DNA from 3 places in the Microbacterium sp. LEMMJ01 genome. Region 2 is predicted to be linked to each of the others. Evidence: predicted binding sites of a transcription regulator. Region 2 holds the regulator's gene; each other region holds the start of a gene.

Region 1 (3,271 bases), on a different contig from region 2:
GGGCGGGGTCGGGCTCCGTGCCCGGGATCGTCGTCGGCACGCCGCGGAGGATTCCGAGCAGCGCAGGGAGGCAGAGGAGCGCGACAGCGGCGAAGGTCGCCCGCCAGCTCAGCGCGGTGCCGAGGATGGCGCCCACAGGGACGCCGACGATGGTGGCGACGGTCGTCCCGGAGAGCAGCACCGCGAGCGCTCGTCCGGTGCGCTCGCGGGGGACGAGGAGGGTCGCCGTGCGCAGGGCGACGGCGAGGAAGCCGGCGTTCGCGAGGGCGCTGAGTACGCGCGTGACGAGCAGAAGCTCGAACAGGGACGTCACCGCGCCGACGGCATGGCAGGCGGCGAAGAGCACGAGGCAGGCGACGAGTGTGCGGCGTGGGGGCCAGCTGCGCGCGAACGCGGCCATGGCGGGTGCGCCGATGACCATGCCGACCGCGAAGGCGGAGGTGAGGAGGCCCGCCGTGCCGACCGGGACGTCGAGCTCGTGCGCGATCGCGGGGAGGAGTCCCGCGAGCATGAATTCGGAGGTGCCCATGACGAAGACCGCCAGGGCAAGGGCATAGAGGGGGAAAGGCATCGAGTGCTCCGAGGTGAGAGGGAAGAGGAATGCTTCTCGTCACCACGGTCAGCGCCCGGGTCACCGGCGCGCGCCCGCCGGCAGGGCGGACGAAGGGATCAGCGGTTCGCGGGGCTGACGGTGTGACCGGCAGCCCCCGACCTGTCTGATTCGGGGCTCGACATGCCCTCCACTCTAGGGCTGACGGCGGGAGACCACGGAGGTTCCTCGGCGAAGGTGACGGTGTGCGGAGGCGGCGGTCGGTCGATGTAGGTCCGGCCGGTGGGGCTCGTCCACTCCAGAACGCCGCCCGGCCCCTGCTCGACGTGCCACGGGGAGTGGTGTTTGAGCATGTGATGTCGTCGGCAGAATGTCGCCAGGTTGTCGTGCGCGGTCTCTCCGCCGAGCGCCGCATCGTGATTGTGATCGAGGTCGCACTTCCGCGGTGCGAGGCCGCAGCCCGGGAAGCGGCAGCGTTGATCGCGGGCCCGCAGGTGCCGGCGGAGGTTTTCGCTCGGGCGATATCGGTCGACGGCCAGCAGCGCCCCGCTGATCGGGTGGGTGAGCACCCGGTCCCAGCCGCTCGCCGCGCCGGCCAGACGGCGGGCCGTGGCCGGATCGATCGGGATGATCCCGTCCAGCTCGGCGGCGAGGATCCGAGTGCCCTCTGTCGTCCGTTCCTGCTCCCCGTGCATCAGCTCGCCGTGCATCAGCGTCAGCACCGGCACGGTGACCTCGACGCGCGCCCGAAGCTCCGAGAGCAGCCCCTCTTCCGAGTCATGGCCCGCCGGAGCGCCGGTCAGGACGAGGTCGGCGAGCAGATCCGCGCGCAGCTGATCCACGGTCCTGTCGTCGAGGATGCTCTCCTCCGCCTCCCGACGCCGTGCCTGCGCGTTCTCCTCCAGCACGGCATGCGCCATCTGGGAGAGCCGGTCGTACATCCCGTGCACGAGCGCCGCGGGGCCACGCGCGCCGAGCTCGGCCATGCCGTCCTCGAGATCGGTCACCCAGACGCGGCGCAGCTCCCTGGCGTCACGATGTCGCTCGACGAGGGTCCGCTCCCGGAACCGGTCGGCCAGTCGGCGCACGAGTCGGCGTATCCGGTTCGGAGATTCCGCAGCGGCCACCTCGATCGCCTCCGCCGCGAAACGCGAACGGTCGTCCGGGTCATGGAGGTGAGCCCCCGCCTCCACGATCACGCGTGCATGCGCGGCGCTGATCCGCCCGGCGCCCTGAGCCTCCCAGACGGCGGGGAACCGTTCGACCAACCAGGACGCATCGGACATCCGCCGCTCGATCGTGCGGTCGCTGACGCGCTGTGCGGCCCCGATCTCCGCGGCGACCGTGCGGATCGCCATGTCGCCGCCGTCCGGATGCCGAGCCTGCCGGGCGATGTCGACCGCCAGTCGCCCCGCCATCGCGAGCAGTCCGTCGCGGGCCGCCTGCATGCTGCTCAGCGTCTTCTCCGCCGCTTCCAGCCCCTCCACCAGATCGGCGAGCATCGCCATCTGGGAGTCGGTCGCGTCGAGCAGTGCGGGCATGACGGCAGTCCATCACCGACCACCGACATTCGAACGAAGATTCGAAGGATTCTGGCCGAAAGTCGTATCACGGAAGGATAACGACCGTGGTTGACTGGCTCCGTGCTCCTGAACGTCATCGAAGCCGGGGAGGGCGACCGCGTCGCCGTGCTGCTGCACGGCATGATGGGGTCCGCCGAGAGCTGGCACCGCGTGGTCCCGCTGCTCGTGGAACGCGGCTTCCGCGTGCTCGCGCTCGATCTGCCCGGCCACGGCCTCTCTCCGCGTGACCCGGAGCTCACGATCGAGACGGCGGCCGATGCCGTCGTCGCCACGCTCGCGCAGACGGCGCTCCCTCCGGGGGCAGGTTCCGCAGCGGGGGACGGGGCGGCCTCGCCGCTCGCCGTCGCCGTCGGGCACTCCTTCGGCGCCACCGTGCTCGCCGCCGCCGCGCCCCGCCTCGATCCGAGTCTCGCGGTCTACGTCGACGCGCCGCTCGCCCTCCAGGGCGGCCAGGACCGCGCCTCTCTCATCTCGCAGTACGAGCACGACCGCCGCGCGCGCATGTCGCCCGCCGAGCTCCGCCGGCTCCGGCCCTTCTACTCCGTCGACGATGCCACGGTCGAGGCGCGGGCGGCCGAGCGCTTCGATCCGCCGACCGCGGCCTCCGTCTCCTGCGGGGAGGACGGTCATTGGACCGCCGCCCCCGGCTCCATCGTCGTCCGCGCGGAACCCAGTGCCTGGGTCACCGACGAGGACGCGCGGCGGTTCGAGCATGGCGGGGTCACGGTGCGCAGCATCCCCGGGGCCGCTCACACCGTCTGGTACAGCCACTTCGAGGTCTTCACCGCCGCGCTGCCGGAGCTCTTCGCCCCGTCGCTGGTCTGACCGGGAGACCGTCCGACGCGGCGCGACTACCCTGGAGAGGACATGGCACATCTTCTCGGGGCCGAAGCCCTGCACCTCGAATACCCGACCCGCGTCGTCTTCGACGCCGTGACCCTCGGCATCGAGGAGGGCGACCGCATCGGCATCGTCGGCCGGAACGGCGACGGCAAGTCGAGCCTTCTCGGCATGCTCGCCGGCACGAAGCAGCCGGACTCCGGTCGGGTGACCGTCCGCGGCGGCACCCGCATCGGCGTGCTGGACCAGGCCGACACCCTCCCCGACGACATCACGATCGGCGCCGCCGTGGTCGGCG
Region 2 (3,271 bases):
AGAGCGCTGAGGTGGTACGGCAGTCGCACGAGCCGGAGCGCGTCGATGAACGCCGGGTCGGCCGCGAGGTAGCCGACGCGGGCGCCGGCGAAGGCGAAGGCCTTGCTCATCGTTCGGGAGACGGCGAGGCGCGGCCGTCCTTCCAGGAGGGTGAGGGCCGACGCCGCATCCCGTGGCGCGAACTCCTGGTAGGCCTCGTCGACGATCACGACGCCGCGGGCCGCCTCGTAGACGGCCTCCACGACGTCGAGCCCCAGCGGGGTGCCGGTCGGGTTGTTCGGCGAGCAGAGGATCACGATGTCGGGGTCGGCCGCGCGCACCTGCTGCGCCGCCTCCTCCGGGGTGACCGTGTAGTCGGGCTGACGGGTGCCCGCGATCCAGGACGCGCCCGTCCCCTTCGCGATGAGCGGGTACATGGAGTACGTGGGCGCGAATCCGAAGGCCGTGCGTCCCGGCCCGCCGAACGCCTGGAAGATGTGCTGCAGCACCTCGTTGGACCCGTTGCCCGCCCAGATCTGCTCCGGCGTGAGGCCGTGACCCAGGTAGTCGGCGAACGCCTCCCGCAGCGTCGTGAACTCGCGGTCCGGGTACCGGTTCACGTCTCGGATCGCCACGGCGATGTCATCGAGGATGTCGCTCGCGACCTCGTCGGGAACCGGATGCGTGTTCTCGTTGACGTTCAGCGCCACCGGCAGCGGGGCCTGCGGCGCTCCGTACGGGGTGAGTCCGCGCAGATCGTCGCGGAGCGGGAGATCGTTGAGGGAGAAGGTCACCCTTCCCATCTTAAGAGGAGCAGGGAGAGCCGAGGTCATCGTGACGATTCGGCCGGGAGGACTCGGCGTCAGTCGGTGTACCGCGCCGGCAGTGCGAGCTCCTGGCCGACCTGGAGCTCCCCGCCGCGCAGCAGGTTCATGCGGGTGATCTCACCGATGACATCCCGCGGGTCGGCCTCGGGAGCGATGCTGCTCGCGATCGACCATAGGGTGTCGCCGGGCATGACCGTGACGGTCTCGACGGAGACGGCCGGCGCATCCGCGCCGGAGGCGGTCGCGCTGCCTCCGCTGAGGGCGGCGAAGGCGATGCCCGCCACGAGCGGGACGGACGCGAGCGCGAGCAGAGTGCGACGGCCGCGTGCCGTGATCCGCAGCCGGGTGGCCGGACGGGCCGATGCCGGGAGGGCGGTCGCGGTGCTGAGGCTGATGCTGCTCATGTCTGCTCCTTACTGTCCCGGTGCCGGAGCCCGGGGAGGTTGGCGTAGCTTTCGCATCCGCGCCTCGGCCGGGAGCCGTGGATGCGAAGCTACGTTCCGAAGATATCTTCGAGTTCGAATATCTGTCAAGCTGTCTTCGAAACCACGCCCCGCGAATCAGCCGACACGCTCGAACAGATCTTCCAGATCGGCGCTTTTCTCGGATACGGTTTCGATAAGGACACCCCACCACGGGCCACCGACATTCGAAGCGGCACGTCGGATCACGCAGTGAAGGAGCACCATGAGCGACACCTCAGCCCTCGAGTCCGAGGCGCCGCGCACCCGCCGTCGCAAGAGCCTCAGCCCGAAGCAGATGGCGATCCTCGAGGTCATCCAGGCCTCGATCGCGCAGAACGGCTATCCGCCGAGCATGCGCGAGATCGGCGACGCCGTCGGGCTCAAGTCGCTGTCCAGCGTCACCCACCAGCTCGGTCAGCTCGAGCTCAGCGGCTACCTGCGTCGCGACCCGGGCAAGACGCGTGCCATGGAGGTCCTCATCGACCTTCCCGGCACGGGCGCGGAGAACCCGGCGGACGTGGCGACCCCCGTGGGCGATGCCGCCCTGGTCCCGCTGGTGGGGCGTATCGCCGCGGGCGTGCCGATCACGGCGGACCAGCAGGTCGAGGAGATCTTCCCGCTCCCCCGGCAGCTCGTCGGCAAGGGCGACCTGTTCATGCTCAAGGTCTCCGGGGAGTCGATGATCGACGCCGCCATCTGCGACGGCGACTGGGTCGTCGTGCGCTCGCAGAACACGGCGGAGAACGGCGAGATCGTGGCCGCCATGCTCGACGGCGAGGCCACCGTCAAGGTGCTCCGGCGTCGCGACGGCCACACGTGGCTGCTCCCCCGCAACTCCGCGTTCGAGCCGATCCTGGGCGACGAGGCGGTCGTGCTCGGCAAGGTCGTCGCGGTCATGCGCGCCGTCTGAGTCACCGCATCGTCGGTGAGACGAGAACGAAGGCCCTCCCGGGCGCACCGGGAGGGCCTTCGTGTGTCCGGGGACGACCGCGTCAGGCGGTGACCACCACGTCTTCGCGCACGCGCCGCGTGGCCTCGACGATGTTCCGCAGCGACGCCGTGGTCTCGGCGTATCCGCGGGTCTTCAGACCGCAGTCCGGGTTCACCCAGAGCTGACGGAGGGGGATCTCCTCCACCGCACGCCGCAGCAGGGACTCGACCTCCTCCACGGTGGGCACGCGCGGCGAGTGGATGTCGTACACGCCGGGGCCGATGCCGTGGTCGAAGCCCACCTCGGCGATGTCCGCGACGACCTCCATGCGGCTCCGGGCCGCCTCGATGGACGTGACGTCCGCGTCGAGCGCACGGATCGCGTCGATCACGACGCCGAACTCCGAGTAACAGAGGTGGGTGTGCACCTGGGTCGCCGCCGCAGCGCCGCCCGTGGCCAGACGGAACGAGGCGACGGACCAGTCGAGGTACGCCGGCTGGTCGGCCTGCTTCAGCGGGAGCAGCTCCCGGAGCGCCGGCTCGTCGACCTGGATCACCTGGATGCCCGCGGCCTCCAGGTCGGCGATCTCATCGCGGAGCGCGAGCGCCACCTGGTTCGCCGTCTCCCCCAGCGGCTGGTCGTCGCGGACGAAGGACCACGCGAGGATCGTGACGGGGCCCGTGAGCATCCCCTTCATGTGCTTCGCCGTGAGCGACTGCGCGTACGCCGACCAGCCGACCGTGATGGGCGCGGGACGCGAGACGTCTCCCCAGAGGATCGATGGGCGCGTGGCTCGCGAGCCGTACGACTGCACCCATCCGTGCTGCGTGACCGCGAAGCCGTCGAGGTTCTCCGCGAAGTACTGCACCATGTCGTTGCGCTCCGGCTCACCGTGCACGAGGACGTCGAGACCGAGGTCCTCCTGCAGGGAGACGACCGCGGCGACCTCACGGCGCAGGAACTCCTCGTAGTCGTCCTCGGGGATCTCGCCGCGGAGGAACTGGGCGCGGGCGCGGCGGATGTCGCCGGTCTGCGGGAAGGAGCCGATCGTCGTCAGGGGCAGCGCCGGC
Region 3 (3,271 bases), on a different contig from region 2:
ACGGGACGCGATTGATGGCGATCCCTCGGCAGCTCCCCAACGCCATCACGGTGGTGCGCATCCCGCTCGCCGTGGTGTTCTTCGTCCTCCTGCTCGTCGGCGGGGCGTACGGCCTCGCCGATCTCACCGTGCGCTGGATCGCCGCCGTCCTCTTCATCGTCGCCATCTCGACCGACTGGGTCGACGGCTACCTCGCACGTCGCTACGACATCGTCAGCGACTTCGGCAAGCTCTGGGATCCGATCGCGGACAAGCTCCTCACCGGCGCCGGATTCGTCGGGTTGGCGATCCTGGGCGAGGTCTCCTGGTGGATCGTCGTGATCATCCTCGTCCGCGAGTGGGGGATCACCATCCACCGGCTGGTCGTCGCGAGCGAGCACGTTGTCGCGGCCGCCTGGATGGGCAAGATCAAGACGGCCTTCCAGGGCGTCGCCCTCGGCTGGGCTCTCCTGCCGCTGCACGTGTTCATCGGGCTCGGCCCGTGGACCGTCGTGACGACCGTCCTCATGGTCATCGTGCTCGTGCTCACCGTCGTCAGCGGGATCGACTACATCGTCGCGCAGGTGCGCGGCGCGCGTCAGAGCCGATGAGCGGCACGACGCCGGCCGAGGCTCTGGAAGCTCTGCGTGAGCGCGGCTGGACCCTCGGTGTCGCGGAGTCGCTCACCGGCGGTGCGGTGTGCGCGGCGCTCGTCGCGGTTCCCGGCGCCTCCGCGGTGCTCCTCGGCGGCATCGTCGCCTACGCCACCCCCGTCAAGCACACGCTGCTCGACGTCGACACCGACCTGCTGGAGCGATACGGGCCGGTGCACCCGGAGGTCGCGCGGCAGATGGCTGCCGGAGTGCGCGACGCCGTCGCGGTGGATGGTCTCCCCGCCGATGTCGGGGTGTCCACCACGGGGATCGCGGGCCCGGAGTCCCCGGATGGGCAGCCCGTGGGCACCGTCCACATCGGCGTGGTCACCCCGACGGTGAGCCGGACCCGACCGTTCCACTTCGAGGGGGACCGCGACGCGGTGCGAGCGCAGGCGGTCGCGGCAGTCCTCGATGTGCTGGCCGCTGCGCTGCGGGAATAGCGACTCCCCGCGTCATGTTGATACGGATGTGCTCACATTTAAACCACAGAGTGCAAGGGTAGATTCTGTGCAAGCCAGGAGGACTAGACTGGCCGTCTCTTCGAGGGAGACCTCGATTCACGAACTGCGGAGGAGGTTCCGATGATTCTTGTACGACAGGAGATCGGCGACGTGCTGAGGGACTTCCGTCTGCAGAAGGGGCGGACGCTCCGGCAGGTCGCGAGCAAGGCATCCGTCGCTCTCGGTTATCTCAGTGAGGTCGAGCGCGGACAGAAGGAGGCCTCGAGCGAGATCCTCGCCTCGGTGGCAGAGGCGCTCGACGTCCCCATCTCCACGATCATGCGCGAGGTCGGGGACCGCATTTCGGTGCTCGAAGGCATCCAGGTCTTCCCGGACGTCGTTCCGGACGACCTGGTCGCGTCCGTGGAGCCCGAGCTCTCGCTCCGCTGACACGCGGAGATCACCCTTATGCGACGCAGTGAGTTCCTGCGCGCCGTCGACGCCGAGTTCCATACCCGAGCCTCTTCTCTGGTGAATGACCTCGTGCTCTCCGGCATGGGGGGACGAACGGCGCTCGAGGCTCTCGAAGCCGGGGTACCTCCGCGCGACATCTGGCTCGCGCTCTGCGCCGACATGGATGTCCCCGAATCCCGTCGCCACGGCGTGGGGCGTCTGGAGCCGCGCGGCCGGTGACGGCGGCTTCCCGGGTGTGCGGAAGTCCGACACGCCGGACCGGCGTGTTGTCGAAAATCTGTTCGAACCAGGCGTAGTCTTCTGCACAAGTGGTCAGACGGTTCTGGTCCCCACGATCCGCGGCTCCTCGACGCAATGTCGGAGGCCCGCCGTACCGTGAGGTCCAGGCTGAAAAGCCATACGCCTTGTCGGAGAGTTCCTTCCGCCGGAAGAGCCGCGACAGCCTACAGGCGGCAGCACACGCGCAGAAGGAGCACACCATGCCATCACCCGCCGACCGCGAGAAGTCCCTCGAGACCGCCCTCGCCCAGATCGACCGCCAGTTCGGAAAGGGCTCGGTCATGCGGCTGGGCAGCGATGAGCGTGCCCCTGTGGCCGTCATCCCCACCGGCTCCATCGCCCTTGACGTCGCCCTCGGCGTGGGAGGTCTGCCGCGTGGCCGCATCGTCGAGATCTACGGCCCGGAGTCCTCGGGTAAGACGACGCTGACGCTGCACGCCATCGCCAACGCCCAGCGGGCCGGCGGTATCGCGGCATTCATCGACGCGGAGCACGCGCTCGACCCCGACTACGCCGCGAAGCTCGGCGTCGACATCGACGCCCTTCTCGTCTCGCAGCCCGACACGGGTGAGCAGGCTCTCGAGATCGCCGACATGCTCGTGCGCTCCGGTGCCATCGACCTCATCGTCGTCGACTCGGTGGCGGCCCTGGTGCCGCGTGCGGAGATCGAGGGCGAGATGGGAGACTCCCACGTGGGTCTCCAGGCCCGCCTCATGTCGCAGGCGCTGCGGAAGCTCACCGGTGGTCTGAACCAGACGAACACGACGATGATCTTCATCAACCAGCTGCGCGAGAAGATCGGCGTGTTCTTCGGCTCCCCGGAGACCACTGCCGGTGGTAAGGCGCTGAAGTTCTACGCCTCCGTGCGTATGGACATCCGCCGCATCGAGACGCTCAAGGACGGCACGGACGCCGTGGGTAACCGCACCCGCGTCAAGATCGTCAAGAACAAGATGGCCCCGCCCTTCAAGCAGGCGGAGTTCGACATCCTCTACGGCGTCGGCATCTCCCGCGAGGGCAGCCTGATCGACTTCGGCGTCGAGCACGGCATCGTCAAGAAGTCGGGATCGTGGTACACCTACGACGGCGACCAGCTGGGCCAGGGCAAGGAGAACGCGCGCACGTTCCTGCTCAACAACGCCGACATCGCCCTGGCGATCGAGAGTCAGATCAAGCAGAAGCTCGGTATCGGCGGCCCGGCCGCGGCTCCGGGAGCTGATGAGCTGGCCGAGCGTCGCCCGGCCTGATGAGTGACCAGCGTGGGGGCGATTCCGAGCGGATCGCCCCCATCATCCCTCTCTTCGGCGGACCCACGCGTGCGGAGCATCCGGCCGCAGGCGGTGCAGACGAGTCGTCGTCCGCGCCGCCTGCGCGGTCGGGGCCGCCCGCGGACGGGGCGGGACTCTGGCGCTCGACGTGGCACGAGCCCGCGTCGGCAGGGTC

The links. The regulator LexA, encoded in region 2, represses DNA repair genes until DNA is damaged. The targets are predictions, from matches to a motif close to TCGAACANNTGTTCGA.
Region 1: a site for LexA is predicted at 2,121-2,136, ahead of B7W94_RS09185 (HNH endonuclease signature motif containing protein). Genes of this name have one in related genera too.
Region 3: a site for LexA is predicted at 1,819-1,834, ahead of recA (recombinase RecA). Genes of this name have one in related genera too.

The regions. Positions count from the first base shown of each region.
Region 1 is NZ_NCTV01000030.1:78,917-82,187, reverse strand. It holds gene B7W94_RS09190 (Cmx/CmrA family chloramphenicol efflux MFS transporter) at 1-571, opposite strand, end outside; gene B7W94_RS09185 (HNH endonuclease signature motif containing protein) at 670-2,091, opposite strand; gene B7W94_RS09180 (alpha/beta fold hydrolase) at 2,194-2,958, shown strand; gene B7W94_RS09175 (ABC-F family ATP-binding cassette domain-containing protein) at 3,001-3,271, shown strand, end outside.
Region 2 is NZ_NCTV01000007.1:30,773-34,043, reverse strand. It holds gene B7W94_RS00320 (histidinol-phosphate transaminase) at 1-782, opposite strand, end outside; gene B7W94_RS00315 (LysM peptidoglycan-binding domain-containing protein) at 842-1,210, opposite strand; gene lexA (transcriptional repressor LexA) at 1,494-2,180, shown strand; gene metE (5-methyltetrahydropteroyltriglutamate--homocysteine S-methyltransferase) at 2,263-3,271, opposite strand, start outside.
Region 3 is NZ_NCTV01000035.1:283,611-286,881, forward strand. It holds gene B7W94_RS14620 (FtsK/SpoIIIE family DNA translocase) at 1-15, shown strand, start outside; gene pgsA (CDP-diacylglycerol--glycerol-3-phosphate 3-phosphatidyltransferase) at 15-590, shown strand; gene B7W94_RS14630 (CinA family protein) at 587-1,075, shown strand; gene B7W94_RS14635 (helix-turn-helix domain-containing protein) at 1,217-1,525, shown strand; gene B7W94_RS14640 (DUF3046 domain-containing protein) at 1,544-1,768, shown strand; gene recA (recombinase RecA) at 2,029-3,075, shown strand.